Regions from separate parts of the Cytobacillus sp. EB106-05-05-XG126 genome, predicted to be linked through region 2. Evidence: riboswitches for the same ligand, from Rfam matches in the RefSeq annotation. Region 2 holds a riboswitch; the other holds the start of a gene.
What was found. Region 2 has a riboswitch for ZMP and ZTP ahead of AC3WTL_RS23870 (bifunctional 5,10-methylenetetrahydrofolate dehydrogenase/5,10-methenyltetrahydrofolate cyclohydrolase). Riboswitches for the same ligand answer to the same signal wherever they lie in the genome.
Positions count from the first base shown of each region.

Region 1: another riboswitch for ZMP and ZTP. It lies ahead of AC3WTL_RS01615 (phosphoglycerate dehydrogenase); the one in region 2 lies ahead of AC3WTL_RS23870 (bifunctional 5,10-methylenetetrahydrofolate dehydrogenase/5,10-methenyltetrahydrofolate cyclohydrolase).

Region 1 is NZ_JBYTDU010000001.1:319,101-323,952, forward strand. Features, by position in the region: gene AC3WTL_RS01600 (Ger(x)C family spore germination protein) at 1-966, shown strand, start outside; gene AC3WTL_RS01605 (GerAB/ArcD/ProY family transporter) at 984-2,087, shown strand; gene AC3WTL_RS01610 (YczF family membrane protein) at 2,095-2,307, opposite strand; ZMP/ZTP riboswitch at 2,559-2,637, shown strand; gene AC3WTL_RS01615 (phosphoglycerate dehydrogenase) at 2,705-3,904, shown strand; gene AC3WTL_RS01620 (sigma-70 family RNA polymerase sigma factor) at 4,098-4,772, shown strand; gene clpP (ATP-dependent Clp endopeptidase proteolytic subunit ClpP) at 4,799-4,852, shown strand, end outside.
Region 2 is NZ_JBYTDU010000022.1:30,378-35,229, forward strand. Features, by position in the region: gene AC3WTL_RS23855 (glycerol-3-phosphate dehydrogenase/oxidase) at 1-463, shown strand, start outside; partial or broken gene AC3WTL_RS23860 (nucleoside hydrolase) at 562-1,520, shown strand; gene AC3WTL_RS23865 (hypothetical protein) at 1,596-2,192, shown strand; ZMP/ZTP riboswitch at 2,895-2,977, shown strand; gene AC3WTL_RS23870 (bifunctional 5,10-methylenetetrahydrofolate dehydrogenase/5,10-methenyltetrahydrofolate cyclohydrolase) at 3,061-3,942, shown strand; gene AC3WTL_RS23875 (cold-shock protein) at 4,156-4,356, shown strand; gene cshA (degradosome RNA helicase CshA) at 4,654-4,852, shown strand, end outside.

The sequences.
Region 1 (4,852 bases), on a different contig from region 2:
TACACAGTCGAAGCAGAAACGTTTATTGAAGCGTACCGGATGGCATTTTTAATCATTCCAAGAGAGAACAGTGTTACTCATCTTTCTTTGATTGTGATTGGAGAGGCTCTTGCAAGAGAGGGGCTGGGGCTTATATTTGATGTGTTTGAAAGAGGTGAATCACGCTCTTCGTTTCCGGTTTTTATTGCAAGGGACACGACTGCGGAAGAAGTTCTGGGGGTCATTGAGCCGCTGGAATCCAATCCAACGAAAAGCATCATCAGTACCAGCGAGAATAATGAAAAGATGTACGCCATCTCAGAAATCGTTCCCATTTACCGGGCCATCTCCCTTTTATCAGGTGAAGGGCAGAACCTTATGCTGTCAGGCATTCATTTGAACAAACCGCTTAAATCTCAGAATCAGACGGATAACCTGCAGGACATCAAGCCTCCGGTCGTGGAGGTAACTGGCTTAGCCTTGTTTAAAAAAGATCAATTAGCCGGCTGGTTTGACGGCAAAATCGCAAGAACAGCCCATTTAATTAACTCAGCCGCTGAGTATACATCCTTTCCGCTGCCGTGTAACAGTAAAAAAAATATGACCGTCACGACAAAAGGTATAAAGTCAACCATTAAGACAGAGTTAAAACCAAAATTGACCCTGGCAGTTGACGCAGATATTAAGGGCTATATTGCTGAACTGGAATGCTATATTAAAATTGACAGTGAAGAAGAAATAAGAAAGATTGAGAAAAAATTAGAAGAAGAGGCTGAAAGCCAAATAAGGGAAACAATCAAAATGGCGCAGGAAATGGAAACCGATGTATTCGGTTTCGGCAGAAAACTATCAATAAATAATCCGAATTACTGGAAAAAACATAAGAAAGAATGGAATACGCTATTTAAAAATGCGGATATTGAAGTAAATGTGAATGCAAAAATTTCGAACGCAGGGTTGCTGACAGATCCATATAAACTACAATAATTCTGGATGTGAAGTAAATGCCGAAAGATAAGATTGATGGAATACAATTGTTCTGCTTGATGGTCCTTTTTATGTTTGGGACAGCCGTGTTTCTGGATCTTGGAAGCGGAGCCCGCCAGGATGCATGGATCGTTACGATTCTTTCACCCATTGCCGGGCTGGCAATCTTCGCTGTTTACTATCGACTTTACAGACAGCATCCGGATTTGCCGCTGACAGAATACGTGAAAAAAATTTTAGGAAAATACCTGGGAAGCCTTATAAGCTATATGTACATTATCTATTTCATTTATCTCGCGTCCAGGGTTTTGCGTGATGTTGAGGAATTGCTGATCAGTTCTCCTTATGCCAAAACCTCCATTATTACATTGGGTATCTGTATGGTGTTTGCATTGATATACGCAGTTCATTTAGGTTTTGAGGTATTTGCAAGAGCAGGGATTATCTGTTTCGCCGTCATGACAGTCACTTTATTGCTAATCCTGATATTCTATGTGATCAGTGACTTGATTCACCTCGAAAATTTAAGGCCTGTTTTGGCTAATGGATGGAAGCCGGTCATCGGGGAGATTTTTCCGGTTAATATGACGGTTCCCTATGGAGAATTGGTTCTATTTACGATGATCCTTCCTTTAATGAAACGGAAGACAAAGATTTTGAAAACAGGAAGTATGGCAATTGCTTATGTAGGCATTTATTTAACTATTAATACTATAATCTTAATTTGTATTCTTGGTGCAGACCTCCTTGAGCGTTCGGCCTTTCCGGCATTGGCTGCTGTTGGTTATATTGAAATTGGGGGATTTATTCAGCGTCTGGATCCTTTTATCATCCTATTGATTGTATTTCTGGGGTTTATTAAAGTGGGCATGTTCTTCTATTGTGCGGTAATCGGAATGAATAACCTTTTCAAAATGAAGCCAAATGTTTTTACCTCCTATTTTATGGGCGGGATTATTTGTCTTTCTTCCATTATGATTGCACCAAGCTATCAAAGCCATCTGGATGAAGGATTAAAAGTAGTGCCTTATTTCCTGCATATTGCTTTCCAATTCGCCATTCCTGCTGTATTGCTAGTATTGGCGTCAATCCAGCGTAAATGGAAACTGGGAAAAGTGTGAATAGCGGTTATTTTTTCTTCTTTTCCTGTAACAAGTACATAACGAATAAACCAAGGATAAAAATTACCATAAGAAAATAATCTTCTCCCTGTGCGGAAGACAGGACACTTTTTATGCTTTGCCAGGATTCAAATAATGGATGACCCTGGATATAATCAAGAGAAACAATGAGGCCAATTGTACCGGCTAAGAGTGATAAGAGAATGAATAAAGCACGCAAATGATTCACCCACAGGTATTAGGATATGTATTTGGTTTAACATGTTTTTTCTTTTATAAACTTAATAGGAACCGAGGGTGGCGGAAAATTACGGAATGAATAAGGGATAAAAGCCTGTTCTGCAGCATAATGTACAAATTACGAAAAATATACTTTATTATTCATAGAAAAATAAATAAATTTTTTATTTTTGTAAGCGCTTTAAAGGGTTGAAGTTTTCTGAAGACTTTGATAAGATTTAAAAAACCGAAAAGGCTATGTGTAACTGGCGAGACGCGGATCACCGCGGGGGAGCACATAGTGTCGAAGCCGTTCGCCTGGGCAGAGGTAAGGGATTCTACCCTTACCTCTTTCTGTTTTAAAATCTGACAAAGTTAGTTGAAAAGGGGAGAATCCAGTGAGTACCATGACTTTAGACAAAGTGAAGACGATTAAAACGCTGAATGCCATTGCGCCAAGCGGTCTTGAAGTGTTTAACAAGGATCATTTTACAATCGATAATGAAAGCGGCAATCCGGATGCGATTGTTCTTCGCAGCTTTAATATGCATTCTATGGAATTGGGCGATCGATTAAAAGCCATCGCCCGTGCAGGTGCAGGTGTGAATAATATCCCGGTGGAGAAATGCACTGAGCAGGGAATAGTCGTGTTTAATACACCTGGCGCCAATGCGAATGCCGTAAAAGAAATGGTGCTTACCTCCTTAATGGCTTCATCCCGGAATCTTTTTGCCGGCATCGCCTGGACCAAAACGCTGAAAGATGAAGGAGACCAGATCCCTAAGCTTGTAGAAGCAGGGAAGAAGCAATTTGTCGGAAAAGAAATTAAAGGCAAAACGCTGGGCGTCATTGGATTGGGGGCAATCGGGGCACTTGTGGCCAATGATGCACTTGAACTTGATATGGATGTTGTTGGCTTTGATCCATTTATTTCTGTCGATACGGCCTGGAACCTGTCCCGCAATGTACAGCGCGCCATGAGCATCGAGCAGGTGTTTGCAGAATCTGACTATATCACTGTGCATGTTCCTTTAACTGATGATACAAGGGAAATGTTCAATGAAGATGCGTTTGGCTTGATGAAAAAGGGTGTTCACATCCTGAATTTCTCACGCGGAGAGCTTGTGAATGAAGCAGATATGACAGCTGCCCTTGAAAGCGGAAAAGTGGGCAAGTATATTACAGACTTCCCAAATGAAAATATCCTGAAAATGAAAAACGCAGTGGCCATTCCGCACCTTGGCGCATCAACGAAGGAATCGGAGGAAAACTGTGCAGTCATGGCAGCACGCCAGGTGAAGCATTTCCTTGATACAGGTAATGTCAAAAACTCAGTGAACTTCCCAAATGCTGCGCTTCCTTACACTGGCAAGCGGCGTGTCACTGCTTTTCATAAAAACATCCCAAATATGGTCGGCCAAATCACACTTTCCATTTCAAGCTACCAGCTGAATATCGCAGACATGGTCAACCGCAGCCGCGGTGATTATGCGTACACCATGATCGACATTGATAATAAGGTGAATGGCGATGTGATCCCTGGACTGCTTGAACAGATTAATCAAATAGAAGGCATTATTACGTCACGGATTATATAAAAATGCAGCCTCAATTCCGATGGGATTGGGGCTTTTTTTGAATGCACACAGAACTAAACTTTAAAAATAGTATAGGTACAGTATAAAATCAGCTATCCTTAGAATAAACTGATAAAAATTTTAATCCCCCGTATCTTTTTGTTCTCTTATTCCGTTATAGAAGCAGAGATGTATTAAAGGAGTGAACAGGTTTATGAAGCATGGGAAAGTTCAGGCTGAATTAAGGGATTCCTTAAAGCAGAAGGAAGGCTGTATTGCAGATATCTATCCTTCACTGCAGAGATATAGCCGGTTTCTTGCACAGAACCGCTGGGATGGGGACGATCTAACTCATGAAGCAATCGTCCGCGCTTATAAAAACTATTCGCCTGAGAAAATTAATCAGGCTCTTTTAAAGAAGATTGTCTATAATTGCTGGATTGACACTCTTCGAAACAGAAAGCGGGAGCAGCTGGAAGAGTCGCCTGAAGGTGAAAAGAAGAATTCCATCTCCAGTGGAGGAGAAGCAATCAGCCATCTCATTAATCGTCTAACATTAAAACAGGCAGTTATTTTTACGCTGAAGGAAGGGTTTCGATACAAAACTAAAGAAATTGCTGATATCCTGCAGACTACTGAATTTGCAGTGAAGTCCGCGATGACCCGTGCACGGAGGCAGCTTCAACACGTGGTTGAAGATAAGACTGAGGATATTTTTACAAATGAGGACGAAGAAAAGCTTTTTCATCTGATGCAGCAATCAGTGGCCGCTGAAGACCCGTCCATCCTAATAAAATCCATCCCTTTCCTGGAATCCCTGGAAAGCTATTCGAAGAAGCCTGTTCTTCCTGTTTCATCTCCTTCTAATACTCTCTGTATGGCGGCATAGATCCGCATAGAACAGGAGGGATAAAGATGACAGCAATACCATATGTCATTGAGCAGTCCAGCAAGGGTGAACGTTCCTAC
Region 2 (4,852 bases):
TAGCTGCAGTATTACAAAAACATTGCCCATTTCTGGAGGGAATGTGGGGGGATCATCCAAATTCCGTGAATTTATTGGGTTCCAGACTGAAAAAGGAACAAGTATTGGTTTATCAGCTGAGCAGTCCAAACACCTTGTAAATATATATGGTTCTAACGTTGGCATCATTTTTAATATGATTGAAGCGGATAAGAGTGAAGCTGAGAATTACGGCCTGCCGATTGTATTGTGGGCAAAGTTGAAATATGCAATTGAACATGAAATGGCTGCAGCACCTGTTGACTTTTTTAACCGCAGAACAGGAGCGCTTCTTTTTGATATCGAAACGGTAAGAAATTATCAAAGGCAAGTAATTTCATATATGGCTGATGCGTTTAAATGGGATAAGGCTGCTGAAAGAAATTTTGAGAACCAGCTGAACGAGGAACTTAGATCTGCAATGAAGCCTGCTGATCAGGACTAAAACTCTCCGGACGGGGAGTTTTCTTTTTCTTGGAGAATTTAAACAAAAGGGACATTCCGCAGGCATACTATATTATAAATAGGTAGAGGAGATGGGTTATGTACAATGTTCTCATGTTTGTTGACTCTGGGGTTGACGATTCACTTGCCCTAATGTATGCCCTTCAGCATCCTGATATTAATTTAGTTGGTGTAGTCAGCGCTTATGGCAACATAACCAAAGAAGAATCCATTAATAATACTGCCTATTTACTGAACCTTGCCGGCAGAGAGGACATTCCCATTATAGCAGGAGCAAGCGGTCCATTATCCGGTGAGACTGCTGTCTTTTATCCTGAAATTCATGGGGAGGAAGGTCTGGGGCCCATTCGGCCTCCGGAGAATTTTAGCAGCAAAATAAAGGTATATGATATAGACAAAATTATTGAAATTGTAAATCAATACAAAAATGACCTTGTGATCGTTGGTGTTGGAAGGCAGACTGATTTGGCACTGCCGCTCATTCTTTATGGAAAGGATGCATATCAAGATGTAAATGCATTTTATTTAATGGGAGGTGCGTTTCTGGTTCCGGGAAATGTAACGCCAGAGGCAGAAGCCAACTTTTATGCTGACCCCATCGCAGCGGATTCAGTGCTGGAAAAAGCCAAAAACATTTATATATTTCCTTTGAATGTAACAAATAAAGCGATTATCCGGCCTGAGACGATTAATTTTATAGCAAATAATACCCAGTCACCTTTTAAAGATTTAATCAAACCTGCTTATGATTATTATTACGAAGCTTACCAAAAGCTTGTTCGGGAATTCAGGGTGCACCTCTCCATGATGTTCTTGTTTTAAGTGTTCTTACAAATCCCGATCTTGTCAAATATGTTAAACGAAGAGTGAGAATTGAACAGTTTGGAAAGGCCAAAGGAAAAAGCATAGCTGATTTCAGGCCTAAGCCGGAAGAGGAACCGCCGGAAACAATTGATAATATCGCGATGGAGCTTGACATGGAACCATTTATCATTGATTTTATGGAGGTTTTTCTCTCACAGAAAAATCAGAAATAGCTTTTGACACATTGTGTTAAAAGCTTTTTTATTTGTGTTGAAGGGGAATGAGAAGTTCACATAGAATGTACTAACATGGAAAACATTTGCAGTGAGTGGAAGATTCTTCTGGAAAAAGTGAAAATGGCAATAATTCCATTTAACTTCGGCAGCATTAATCAAAATCAAATGGAGGCTTTCAAATTGCTGAAAAATAAAAAATTAAACATGACCCTTTCAATTCTTGGAATGGTCATAGCCATTGCCCTGGCTTACAGTGTGCTTGTCTTTTTAAATAAGGATGAATCTAAGATGCAAAAGACCTCGGCAAATGCGGAGGCGCCCGCACAGGGTTTAATGTACGAAGATTTAGGAGACTTTATTGCCTCCAATCATACTTTTTATAATGAAACACTTGGCTGGGGAAGAGACCGGAAAGTCAGCTGGCCGAAACAAAGAAAACAAGCTGAGCTAATCATAAACTCCCTAAAAAAAATATCAGCAGAGAATGAGGATCTGCAGAAGGACCTCGGAACAATAACAAGTCTGGCAGAAACTGTGCAGTCGGGCACCAAGGAAAAGGACGTATTAATCAAATTGCACCGGTATTTTCATGATCTGGATATAGGCTTTAATGATTATAAAGATACAACCGATTATTTTGATGTAACCGAGTACAAAGGAGAAAGCTGATCTGCTGGTGACAAGATTTTTTCTTGACAGATAACCGCCTATAAGATAATATAGTGATTGAAGTATTTGAGGTATATTTTGAAGTCGTTAATCCACTTGGAATGTTCGGCAGCCGAACCTTCTATTTAGTGGAACTGCGGCTTTTTATTATGTTTTATGCTCTTTAGGATTTTGAAAGAGTAAGTATGTGTTTGTAATTAAGAATAATTTGTGTGGACAGCTTAACGCTGAATGTTCTTCTTAATCATCTTCTGTAAACCAGACACTTCTCCGTATTTTTACTTCAGTAAGTTTCTTACCATTTAATATTAAAATCTCAGAGAGCATCTAAGTCGGAAAGGATTCCGACCGACCTGATTCCCACTGGCGCGGTCTAGGAGCCGCAAGGATGGAAGAGAGGCAGGGCTTTCATTGTTTTAGGTAATAAATAATTAACTCAAATATATCACTTATAAGGACAGTATTTGCTGTCCTTTTTTATTTATTTTACAAGGCTATTTTCGCAAGGTCTGTTGCTTTTTTTGTATCTTATCTACTGAGCAGATTGGAGCGAAAGGTGCGAAATCCTCGTAAATGCATTCACATTTTCTTCGTGCAGCGTATACTCAAGGAAACTTTTTGTAAAAAACACGAACATTTTAATAAATTTAAGTTTAATTATTTGTGTTTTTGTGCTATTATCTACTCATAAGAATAGCTTTTCAAAATCGCAGTGACTGACGACAATGCGGAATCAACCGCTGGGGAGCTGCGTCTATGTATAGCCGGTCGTCTGGGCAGAGATAAGGGATACCCTTGTCTCTTTTTTCATAACAAAATGGAAAAGCCCGCAAGCCGAATAGGTGCTTTTCCTATAGGAGGAATATGCATGGCGGAAAAAAAGATTATTCTTGATGGAACTGTTGTGGCAAAGCATGTAAAAGACCAATTAAAGAATCGAATTGAAGATTTAAAGGGAAAAGGTATTGAGCCTTGTTTAGCCACTATTTTAGTGGGAGATGATCCTTCGTCTGAAACGTATGTAAGAATGAAGGGGAATGCGTGTGAAAAACTGGGCATTATATCAAAACGTATCCATATGCCAAAGGATACAACAACACAAGAACTGCTGGAGAAAATTGCAGAACTGAATGATGATCTTTCTGTACATGGAATCCTTCTCCAACATCCCGTACCTGGACATATAGATGAACGCAAAGCTTTTGAAGCTATTGCAATTGAAAAAGACGTTGACGGTGTTACGAGCCTTGGATATGGTCAAACTGCTTTCGGCTTTGGTGAATATCCGTCTTGTACACCTGCAGCTATTATGGAAATTATGGATTATTATAAATTGAATGCTGAAGGTATGCATGCTGTTGTCATCGGCAGAAGCCCGATCCTTGGAAAGCCGGTTTCTGCCCTTTTACTCAATCGAAATGCAACGGTCACAACCTGCCATTCATATACCAAAGACCTGCACAGGATTGTAAAGCAGGCTGATATTGTAGTTGCAGCTGTGGGAAAGCCTAACTTTGTTAAGGGTGAATGGATTAAAGAAGGGGCTATTGTTCTTGATGCCGGTTATAATGAAGGAAATATTGGAGATGCAGAGTATGACAGCTGTTTTGAAAAAGCGTCTGCTATTACACCTGTACCTGGTGGAGTAGGACCTGTTACGATTTCCATGCTTTTGAAACATACTGTACAGGCTGCGGAAAAGACACTATCTAATAAGAAAATCGTAAGTAGTCAATTTATCCCTAATTGAAAATTGATCTCCAAAGGGATTGACTTATAGATGGGTGTCGTTTATTATTAGGTTAACGCTGTAAAGTTCGTAATATACTTTTTGGATAAGTAGACGTAGCTGCAAAGAAATGTAGGCGATCGTTCATCCTCATTTCTGGCAGCTGCGGCTTTTTTATGTTTAAGTTTATATGGTACATTATAGTGAAAAACAACTTATTGGGAGGCAACACAAATGAACACAGGTAAAGTTAAATGGTTTAATGCAGAAAAAGGTTTCGGATTCATCGAATCTTCAGAAGGCCAAGATGTATTCGTACACTTCTCCGCAATCCAAACTGAAGGTTTCAAAACTTTAGAAGAAGGTCAAGACGTAACTTTCGAAATCGTTGAAGGTAACCGTGGACCTCAAGCTGCTAACGTAACAAAAGCATAATTTTGCTTAAATGAGGTGATGCATGTCTAATCATGCATCACCTTTTTATGTTTGCTTATCCACTTTGTAGCCTTCAGCATTCCTCAAAACAGATCTTCTGCAACACCTGCTTTTAGGATATGTATTTTTCATTTCACCCAATTAAAATTCTTCAATTACAAAAAGTTTAAAATTAGTGCAAACGGAAATGTAAAAAAGAGATGCAAACTGGAAAGCCTAGTAAAGTGTCATTGTCTTTATACAAAAACAGTCTTTCAGTACCTAATAACATATATAATTCAAGGAGGAACACATATTTTGACAACTTTTTCAGATTTTGGCTTAAGTAATGAAATAGTAAAAGCTCTTTCCAATATGGGCTTCGAGGAACCAACACCAATTCAGGCACAGGCGATTCCAATCGGAATGCAGGGGAAGGACATGATCGGCCAGGCGCAGACTGGAACTGGAAAAACCACTGCTTTCGGTGTACCGCTTTTAGAGCAGATTGATTTAA